3 regions of the Pseudoalteromonas sp. NCCP-2140 genome follow, and region 2 is predicted to be linked to each of the others. Evidence: predicted binding sites of a transcription regulator. Region 2 holds the regulator's gene; each other region holds the start of a gene.
What was found. The regulator FliA, encoded in region 2, starts transcription of late flagellar genes. The targets are predictions, from matches to a motif close to CTAAAGNTNNNNNNNNNNNNGCCGATA.
Positions count from the first base shown of each region.

Region 1: NFU46_RS20100 (DUF5610 domain-containing protein) is a predicted target of FliA. The motif match lies at 1,302-1,328, and genes of this name have one in related genera.
Region 3: NFU46_RS06510 (VC2046/SO_2500 family protein) is a predicted target of FliA. The motif match lies at 1,495-1,521, and genes of this name have one in related genera.

Region 1 is NZ_BRCZ01000021.1:1,627-4,905, forward strand. Features, by position in the region: gene murI (glutamate racemase) at 1-87, opposite strand, end outside; gene NFU46_RS20100 (DUF5610 domain-containing protein) at 154-1,272, opposite strand; gene trmA (tRNA (uridine(54)-C5)-methyltransferase TrmA) at 1,437-2,534, shown strand; gene NFU46_RS20110 (DUF523 domain-containing protein) at 2,537-2,989, opposite strand; gene NFU46_RS20115 (thiol:disulfide interchange protein DsbA/DsbL) at 3,051-3,279, opposite strand, start outside.
Region 2 is NZ_BRCZ01000002.1:229,178-232,456, reverse strand. Features, by position in the region: gene NFU46_RS05005 (chemotaxis protein CheA) at 1-127, opposite strand, end outside; gene NFU46_RS05000 (protein phosphatase CheZ) at 143-910, opposite strand; gene cheY (chemotaxis response regulator CheY) at 928-1,311, opposite strand; gene NFU46_RS04990 (RNA polymerase sigma factor FliA) at 1,352-2,062, opposite strand; gene NFU46_RS04985 (MinD/ParA family protein) at 2,089-2,949, opposite strand; gene flhF (flagellar biosynthesis protein FlhF) at 2,942-3,279, opposite strand, start outside.
Region 3 is NZ_BRCZ01000002.1:574,578-577,856, reverse strand. Features, by position in the region: gene NFU46_RS06520 (hypothetical protein) at 1-398, shown strand, start outside; gene NFU46_RS06515 (DUF6172 family protein) at 472-771, opposite strand; gene NFU46_RS06510 (VC2046/SO_2500 family protein) at 945-1,460, opposite strand; tRNA gene NFU46_RS06505 (tRNA-Tyr) at 1,573-1,657, shown strand; tRNA gene NFU46_RS06500 (tRNA-Tyr) at 1,707-1,791, shown strand; gene NFU46_RS06495 (M48 family metallopeptidase) at 1,830-2,510, opposite strand; gene NFU46_RS06490 (ion channel) at 2,613-3,279, shown strand, end outside.

The DNA.
Region 1 (3,279 bases), on a different contig from region 2:
ATCAGCATTTGGGATCAATGCTTGGATCTGTTCAAGTACGGTTGTTCCACCTATACCAGAATCAAACACCATTATATGAACTGACAAACTGCTTACCTCGGATCATCAAAGGTCAGCAGTTTGCCATGCAGCTTTATAAAAAGAAAGAAAGGACTAAGCCTCTTCTTCTGTTGCCGAGCGAAGCTTATTCATTTGCTCAAACATTGCTTTGGTGTAATCCACCAGCTTACTGACTTCTTCTTTATCTTGGTTTAACCACTGTAAGATGCCAGCCAGTTCATTTTGCAAACCTATGTCACCCGCTTTATTAAACGCCTGTTTCAAGTCGTCATTAAATGGCGCTATTTTCTCAGCAACTTCTTTTTCAGGGGCTGGTTTATATTCTTCATACCCTTTGATAGCTGCTACTGTTTTGGTTTGTTTCAGATCCATCGTAAAGCCAACGAGTTGCTCGTTACCTAAGTTAAGCTCTTTAGCTTGTTCAAAGGCATCTTCTAATGAACCAGAGAAGAATGTTTCGCTAACGCTTTGTAAGTCTTTCATCAATTCATTGATAGCTTGCTGCTCTTGCTCATTTAAATCACCATTGACCGACATCGAGAATGATAAATCACGTGATTGCGAAGACTCACTGACAAAGGCTTCGTTGTCACCATTTTTGCTATAGCTGCTTGCAGACTTGCTTTCGTATGCATCAGCAAAGCTAATACTTACTTCGTCACCTTCAGCGGTGGTGAAAGTGTACTCTGCGTTATTACTTAAGCTGATATATTGAGCTTGGCTTACTGAAACCGCATTAGGTTTAGGATTGAACAAGTCTTCTTCTAATTCATCAATACCTTTAAAGATACCTTCTTTAGACTTTTCGATACCCTCTTCGATGTCATCGTTAAGAATACCTGACTCTTTAAGCTCATCGTACGCATCGTCGATGCCCATTTGCACACCTTTACGTGCATCACCTAGCATGCCTTTGAGTTTTTCATCATCAGCACCATCAGCTTTTGCTTTACGAAGTGCACCGCCAACAAAGTCGAGTACGTTTTTCACGATCTCTTCAAAGTCGAACAAGGGTTTATCTTTTTTCTCTTCGGCTTTAGGTAAACCTAGTGCCTCAGCAAGTTTATCATCAAGAACTTTTGCCGCGAGCTCTCTGCCGCGTTGCTGATAACTATCTTGACGATTTTGAATGGTAGGCTGCTGCAGTGCCTGTTTACCATTGTATTTATTCACATTTGTATTAGGCATATAGCCTAGGTTGCCAATTTTCATGATCCGACTCCATGTTATGGTTAACTCATTATCGGCCAAAAACCACAAAACTTAAGTTTTTTGTATAAAAAAACGACACCAAAATAAATAACAAAACTAGACAAATCCTCAGCGCTCCCTACAATAGCGCCGTTATACAGCTAAGAGATAAAAGGTAATCAGCCATGGCGGTTATAAAAATTGATACAACTCAATACGATGCACAATTGAGTGAGAAAGAGCAGCGCATCACCTCACAGTTTCGACGTTTTGGGGTCGAAAAATTAGAAGTGTTCGGCTCTGATCCTATTCATTACCGCCAACGTGCAGAGTTTCGTGTTTGGCATGAAGGTGAAGAACTGTTTCACATCATGTTTGATCAACAAACTAAAGAAAAGATCCGCGTTAATGAGTTTGACCCTGCAGCACCTTTAGTGGGTGAAGTGATGCAAGCGATGATCGAAAACTTAAAAGACAATGAAGTTCTTCGCCGTAAGCTGTTTCAAATTGATTACCTTTCAAGCTTAAGTGGCGAGATCCTTGTTAGCTTGTTGTATCACAAACAACTAGATGAGCAGTGGCTACAAGCAATTAAAGAGCTTAAAGCAAAACTGAGCACACAGTTTAAGATTGATTTTATTGGCCGTGCTCGTAAGCAAAAAGAAGTGATTGGTAATGACTATGTTATCGAGCGTTTAAACGTAAACGGTAAAGAGCTTATTTATCAACAAGTCGAAAATAGCTTTACGCAACCGAATGCTAAAGTAAACATCAAGATGCTAGAGTGGGCACAAGCCCTTTGCCAACCTCTCAGTAATGACTTACTGGAGTTATATTGTGGGAATGGTAACTTTTCGATTGCTCTTGCAGGCTCATTCGACCGCGTATTAGCCACTGAGATTTCAAAATCATCGGTTTACTCAGCGCAATACAATATCGCACAGAACAAGGTTGAGAACTTAGATATCATTCGTATGTCGAGTGAAGAGTTCACCCAAGCAATGAAAGGCGAACGTACTTTCTCTCGTTTAGATGGCATAGACCTGAAAAGCTATAACTGCCAAACAATCTTAGTGGATCCTCCACGTGCTGGCATGGACACACTAACTTGTGACCTAGTTGCGAACTACGACAATATTATTTATATCTCGTGTAACCCAGATACCTTAGAACGTGACCTTGATCACTTATGCAAAACCCATGAAGTAAAACGCTTTGCGATTTTTGATCAGTTCCCTTACACCCACCACATCGAATCAGGTGTGTTTTTACAACGTAAATAAAATCAATCTGCCAGCGCAGCAAATAGCGCTGGCAACTGCTGCTCACTGTATACAGCTATATTATTGTCGGTTAACAGCTTTGCAGTTAATCCCATCCCTGAAATTTTCTTTCCTGAATGACTACCATCGTAAATAGTATTGCGACCACATGATGGGCTTGATTCTTTTAACAGCGCATAGCGAATGCCCTGCTTTTTGCAAAGCTTAAGTGCTTGTTCTGCGCCATAAGCAAACTGCACTGTGACATCCTGCGCATCTTTGGTAAGTACTCTACCCGCTTTGATTTCTGCAGGCGGCCTTGGTGTAGGTAAGCCCCCAGCTACTTCAGGGCAGAATGCAACGAGCCTTCCTTGCTGTTTAAGGGCTTCTAAACCAGGATGGAGTAAATTTTGCGATTGCCCGTCATAACGAACAGGGTTTCCTAACAAACAGCTTGAAACTAATAGTTTTTGCATTTGCTTTTCCAACAAAAAAGCTCCGCGAACGGAGCTTTGTATTAAATTCAACTAACTAAGCTTATTTATCAGCTAGGTAGTTAATTAAGTCTGCCATGCTCTTCGCATCGCTAATACCTGAATCCGCACCTAGGATTACACGGTATTTACCATTAACAATAAAAGTTGGAACGCCTTTTAAAGCACCTTTTTGTTGGTAATACTCTTGGTCGCGCTTCATCTTAGACGCCATAGTACGTACAGAGAAGCTGTTGTAGTACTTATCAAAATCTTCAGCCGATACACCTTGT
Region 2 (3,279 bases):
CGTTTAATAGATCTTTGTCTTCTGGGTTGTTTTCAAGCTCAACTAATTGCTCTGACAAAAGCTCTAAGATTTCTCCTGCTTCAACAAGGAAATCCTGTAATATATCTTCATCGACTTCAAAGCTCATGCAGCTACTCTCCTCTTAGAAGCCCAGACTTGATAATAGATCATCGACTTCATCTTGTCCTGAGACAACATCATCGCGAGACTCTTTATCAATAATTGGCCCTTCAGGACCTGCTAGTGTGTCACTTGTTGCAGGTGCTTTTTCTATGGCCTGTTTTTCTTGTTGTTGATGACCATCTTCTTGACTGCCAAACACAGTTAAGAGATTAATTAAACTGTCTTCTACCTCTCGCACTAACTCAATAACACGGCGAATAACTTGTCCGGTTAAATCCTGATAATCCTGCGCCATCAGCACATTAGTCATCAAACCTTGGAGCTCATCGGTTTTGGTATGCGAGTTATTCATGAACTTATCTAAGCTATGACATAACGATTTAAATTCACCGAGTTCAATTTCTCGGTTCATTAAACGATCCCACGTAGGTTTGATTGCGGCAATTTCATCAGCAAGTTGTTGCGCTATAGGTAAACTTGCTTCAACCGCATCCATGGTTTTATTGGCGGCGCTTTCTGTCATTTCCATAACATAATTTAAGCGCTGCTTAGCGTCTGGGATCGCGTCGGTAGTTAAATCAGTGAGACGAGTATCTAGATCAAAGTTTTTTAATGCTTCATGAAGCTGACGCGTCAATTTGCCGACTTCAGCAAACAACTCTGATTGTTCTTTTGATGCAGCGTCAAGAATGAGCTTATCCGCTTTTTCTTGTTCACCATTTTCAAGATACTCAACAAGTTGACGAGCTTGCTCTAAACTTATTTGAGGCGCAGCAAGTGCTGACATAAGCCTCTCCCCTTAGATTAACCTAGACGTTCAAACACTTTTTCCAATTTGGTTTTAAGTGTCGCAGCAGTGAATGGTTTAACGATATAGCCATTTACACCTGCTTGAGCAGCAGCAACAATTTGTTCTTTTTTCGCTTCAGCTGTCACCATTAAAACAGGAATATGCTTAAGGCTATCATCAGCACGAATTGCACGTAACAAATCAATACCTTGCATACCAGGCATGTTCCAATCTGTTACAACAAAATCAAATTCTTGATTTTGTAGCATTGGCAATGCTGTTGAACCGTCGTCAGCTTCCTGCACATTGGTAAAACCTAAATCCCTTAATAGATTTTTAATGATACGTCTCATTGTAGAAAAATCATCAACAACAAGAATTTTCATGTTTTTATCCAAAACATCCTCCGGTGAGGTTTGAACCTTTATTTACTTACTACTAATTAATCCAGTCATTGATTTTTGCTTTGAGCTTAATCATCGCCTGACCATGTATTTGACTCACACGCGACTCGCTAACATCGAGTATGTGTCCTATTTCTTTTAAGTTCATTTCGTCGTTGTAGTACAAAGACAAAACGAGAGCATCTCTTTCTGGTAACGATTGGATAGCCGTTAATAGAGACTGGTTAAACCGCTCATTTTTAACGTTATTAAACGGTTTGTCTAGTCCTAAATCCTGACCTACTGGTGTGATAACGTCTTCATCTACACCTAAATCTTCAATACCTAATACTTTACTCGAATTTACATCATGTAGAATATGATGGTACTCATCTAGCGTAATATCAAGTTTTTCAGCGACTTCAGTATCTTTGGGCTCACGATTTAAAGAGCTTTCTAATTCGGCAATGGTTTCAGCCACAAGGCGGGCATTTCGGTGAACAGAGCGTGGCGCCCAGTCACCTCTACGAATTTCGTCTAACATCGCACCACGAATACGAATTCCAGCGAAGGTTTCGAAACTAGCACCTTTGCTAGCATCAAAGTTTTTTGACGCTTCAATTAGGCCTATCATGCCTGATTGAATTAAATCATCGAGTTGCACACTGGCAGGTAAACGAGCAATTAGATGGCATGCCACTTTTTTGACTAAAGAGGCATGTTTTTCGACAATCGCATTTAAATTCTGTGCTGATTGATATCCCATCGCTTTATTCACCGATGTTGTCATAGTTAGCCGTTTACTAGTTTTTCAATAAAAAATTCTAAATGGCCAGACGGTTGATTAGGGATCGGCCACTTAACTGCTTTTGTTGCTAATGTTTTAAACGCCACCGCTGCCGGAGAGTTCGGGAATAATTCAACAATCACCTTTTGACGTCGCGTAGATTTACGCATGTTCTCGTCATAAGGAATGGTTGCTACCAACTCCATTGAAACATCTAAAAAACGATCCGTTACTTTTGAAAGTTTAGCAAATAATTCTTGCCCTTCACGCAAACTGCGCACCATATTGGCAACAATTTTAAATTTATATACGCCATGCTCACGGCTAAGCACTTTAATTAGTGCGTAAGCATCAGTAATTGAGGTAGGTTCATCGCATACAACCACAACAACGTCTTGGGCTGCACGAGAAAAGCTTAATACCATGTCAGAAATACCTGCGGCGGTATCAACAATTAATATATCAAACTCGGTGTTTAACTCGCTAAAAGCGCGAATAAGCCCTGCATGCTCAGATGGCGTTAATTCAACCATACTTTGTGAACCAGACGTCGCTGGTACAATTTTGATGCCCGCAGGGCCTTCAACAAGAATTTCGTCAAGCTCACACTCGCCTGACAAAACATGAGATAAATTACGTTCAACACGAAGGCCAAGCATTACGTCACAGTTTGCCAAACCTAAATCGGCATCTAATACTAATACACGATTTCCTTGCTGACCTAATGCGATTGCGGTATTGAGTGAAACGTTGGTTTTACCCACTCCACCTTTACCGCCAGTAACAGCGATAACTTTAACGCCACTATTATTATTTTGATTCATTTTGCGCAGGCCGCTTGCTTGATCTAATACTGTGTTAATCATACATCCCTACTGTGTTCGACGCTACTGCTTGACGTCTTGAATGTTGTGCTTTTGCTCGTTTTAAATACAATTGTTCAGCTTTTTTCACTAGTTTTTCAGCATTCGCTACGCGAATATCCTCAGGAACGCGCTGACCGTTAGTAAGATACCCTATTGGCAGGCGATTTTGAATCGCTATGCTAATAATCTCACCTAAACTTAAAGATTCATCCAATTTAGTGAAGATACAGCCACTTAGGTGAACCTTTTTAAAGTGTCTTACGGTTTCTTGCAACACATTTATCTGTGCTGTAGCACTTAATACTAAATAACTACGAATATCAACACGCT
Region 3 (3,279 bases), 350 kb from region 2:
TTCTTTTCGGTTGCGGTTCTGAAGACGCACCAAAGGGCGAAAAAAACACCCCAGGTAATGTAGCGACTCTCTATTTTGATGCTTTGTACAACCAGAACGATTTAAACCTTGCAATGGAATACGCCACGCCGAAAATGGCCCGTATTATGAAGTCTTATGGTACTGCTGGGCAGTTCGCTCGTAACCTGGTTAATATGCAATACGATGAAGTGGTAATTGAAGTCGATATGACTAACATGAGCTTGCGCGAACAGTATGGCGATAAAGCCAACATCAATTTAATTTTTACAGGTTATTTTAATGGTAAGAAAATTGATGATATGCGCAGTGTGAAAATGATGCGTAAAAAAGGCAATTGGTACATAGAAAAAATTAATGCAGATCCATTTGCGCGATAATTAATTACGAAAACTAAAAAAGGGCCTGAAGGCCCTTTTTGTATTAGAGTATTACTGCAGAACAGTATGGATATTACTCTTCGTCAAACTCTTGATGTTGACGCTGTGCAGGACGCGCTAAGATTTCAACGTAAAACGATGTAAGCTGTTTTGCTTCAATATCGCTAATACATTTATTAATATCTGCCACGTGAACGACATTGGCCTCATCCGCTGATTCACCAAACTTACAGTCAAACGCCCAATAGTCGGCGCCTGCTGGGAGTGTTTTATTACGCTCACGTTTTAAGTATTTTTTTACTTCGTGCTTGGCTGCATCAACCATACGAGGATATTTAATTTTCTCGTGGTTTAGCGTGAATGTTTTCTTCATTATAGTCCTAGTAACTTGGTTCAATGACAATGGCATTAAGCCATAGACTGCTATTATAACAAGCACATCTTAATTTAGCTGTACTTTTTGCAGTTTTACTTAAATATAAGTCTATTCTAAGCTTATTCTTAGTGTATTCGAAGTCTATGACATTTCGATTAAGCCACTTATACCTAAGCTGTAGCTAAATGAAGAGGTTGATGTATCGCCTCGTCAGTAAGGCTATCATAAAATGCAGCTGCATCGATTTGTGGGCGCTCAACGGGTTTATTTTTTTCATAAAAGCGTTTTCTAACTGCAGGCTCACAGTTATCAATCACTTCTAGCGGCACATGTTGCTTATCATCACGAACATTCAATGGCTCTGGGTTTAAACAATGACGTAATCTGATGTCTGATAAACCACCTTGCAATAGTCTAAGTGCATTTTCTTGGCCAATCAGCATATCAAACTGTTCGGGAGCTAATGGTTGTGTGGGGCCTGCACCTAACTCGGTGCGCAAAGCAGATTCAGATACTTCAGGATTGCTTAATTCAGTTTTTGGCAGGTGAAACTGGCTAAAATCGAGCGCATCATGAGAAAGCATTGCTAGTAATAAAGCAAATTCTCCAGAGCGGTGCTCGTGAACACTTTTATTTAGACGATTATCGAGTTGGCTCTCTGTGAGCAACAAACCATCAATTTGCATAGTCTTTAGCCAAATAGTTTCTTGATTAACCAGTTATCGGCATTTATGCATTTTTCTTTAGTTTTTTTCTTTACTTAAATAATAAGTTTGCTATTATCAGCGCCGTTGCATTGGAGGGGTTCCCGAGCGGCCAAAGGGATCAGACTGTAAATCTGACGGCTCAGCCTTCGCTGGTTCGAATCCAGCTCCCTCCACCACTTTCCTTCTTAGAAAAGTGGGGCCAGATGCAATAGTAAAAATTTGTGTGGAGGGGTTCCCGAGCGGCCAAAGGGATCAGACTGTAAATCTGACGGCTCAGCCTTCGCTGGTTCGAATCCAGCTCCCTCCACCACTCTTTACTCTTTCTAACTTTGCTCTCGCTAACTTAAGCTACCAACTCAAACTACTTCCATTTGCTTTTAACCATTGCTCGGCTTTTTTATAATTTGGATAATACTGGTTCACACGTTGCCAGAACTTAGCGCTATGGTTCATATGTAAAAGATGCGCAAGCTCATGTACAACCACATAATCAATCACCCAGGTTGGCGCACTTGCTAAATGTAAGTTAAAAGTCAGCTCGCGGCGTTTATTACAACTGCCCCAACGACGTTTATAATGTTGAATTTTAAGCTTTGTAGGGAGCGATTCAGACATCTGTACACAATAATCATGAACACGCATTTCGATATAGCTCTCAAGCTTTTCATGTAAAAACTGCTCCAGCAAAGCGAGGTAGTTAGCTTCTTGATGTTTGACACGTGATGATATTGATAAGGTAAGCTGAGACTGTGCATCTTGTTGCCACATGCTTTTCGGGCCTTTAGCGAATACTATCGGCACGTTTTGCCCAAACAACTTAATAGTGGCGTTTACTAATGGTAGTTGACGGCGCTCAGCATGAATGGATTGTTTGGCTATTTGTTCAGCGACCCAACCTTGCTTGGTCTTTAACCAGGCATCAATCTCAGTTTGTGAAACATAAAAAGGCGCATAAACGGTCAATTTCTGCTCGGCAACTTTAATTGCCACTGTGGTTCTGCGTTTACTGCGCTTTAGGGTGTAATCCAACAAAGGTCAGCCAATTCGATTAATAAAAATAAGAGATTCCATTTTACCCTGCTAAATAGCTGCTAATCTATAAAGATGACTCACAAATAAGTTTTCACCTTTATGCCTGACAAACCATGTTGTAGTTATACCTCACCAACAGGTAACAAGTGCCAAGAAACAGATATGGGCTCTGGATTTTGCTTTTGGCATGATAGTAAATTTGATAAATCAGGGCTAGATCTAACCCAAAAATTAGAGCGCTATGCAAAAAAAGGTGGCTTATTAGAAGGCCTGCAATTGCAAAGAGCGAACCTTTCAGGACTTAACTTAATAAAGCAGGATGACGAAGAAGGTTATGATCTCTCCTATTGTAATTTTTATCGTGCGAATTTAACGGGCGCTCACCTATTTAATAATAAAATAGCCAATGCTTCATTAATGAAAGCTAATTTACATAGCGCGAGTTTGCATTACTGTGATTTAAAAAATACCAACTTACTAGGTATTAAGCTCAACGACAGCAGAATTGATAACATCGAATTGGGTAACCAATTATTACAAGAAGCGGCTGCATTTAAAGCACGTAAAAATAAACAGCATGATGAAGCACGAGACTTATTTGAGCAATCTGAAGAAATATATCGCAATTTAAGAAAAGCCTCTGAACATCAAGGGCTTTTTGAGCTCGCCGGTAACTTCACCTACAAAGAATTAAGAATGCGTCATGCGCAATACCGAAAAGGCTCAACCAAGCAAATTACTTCCAGCTTTATAGATATGTTATGTG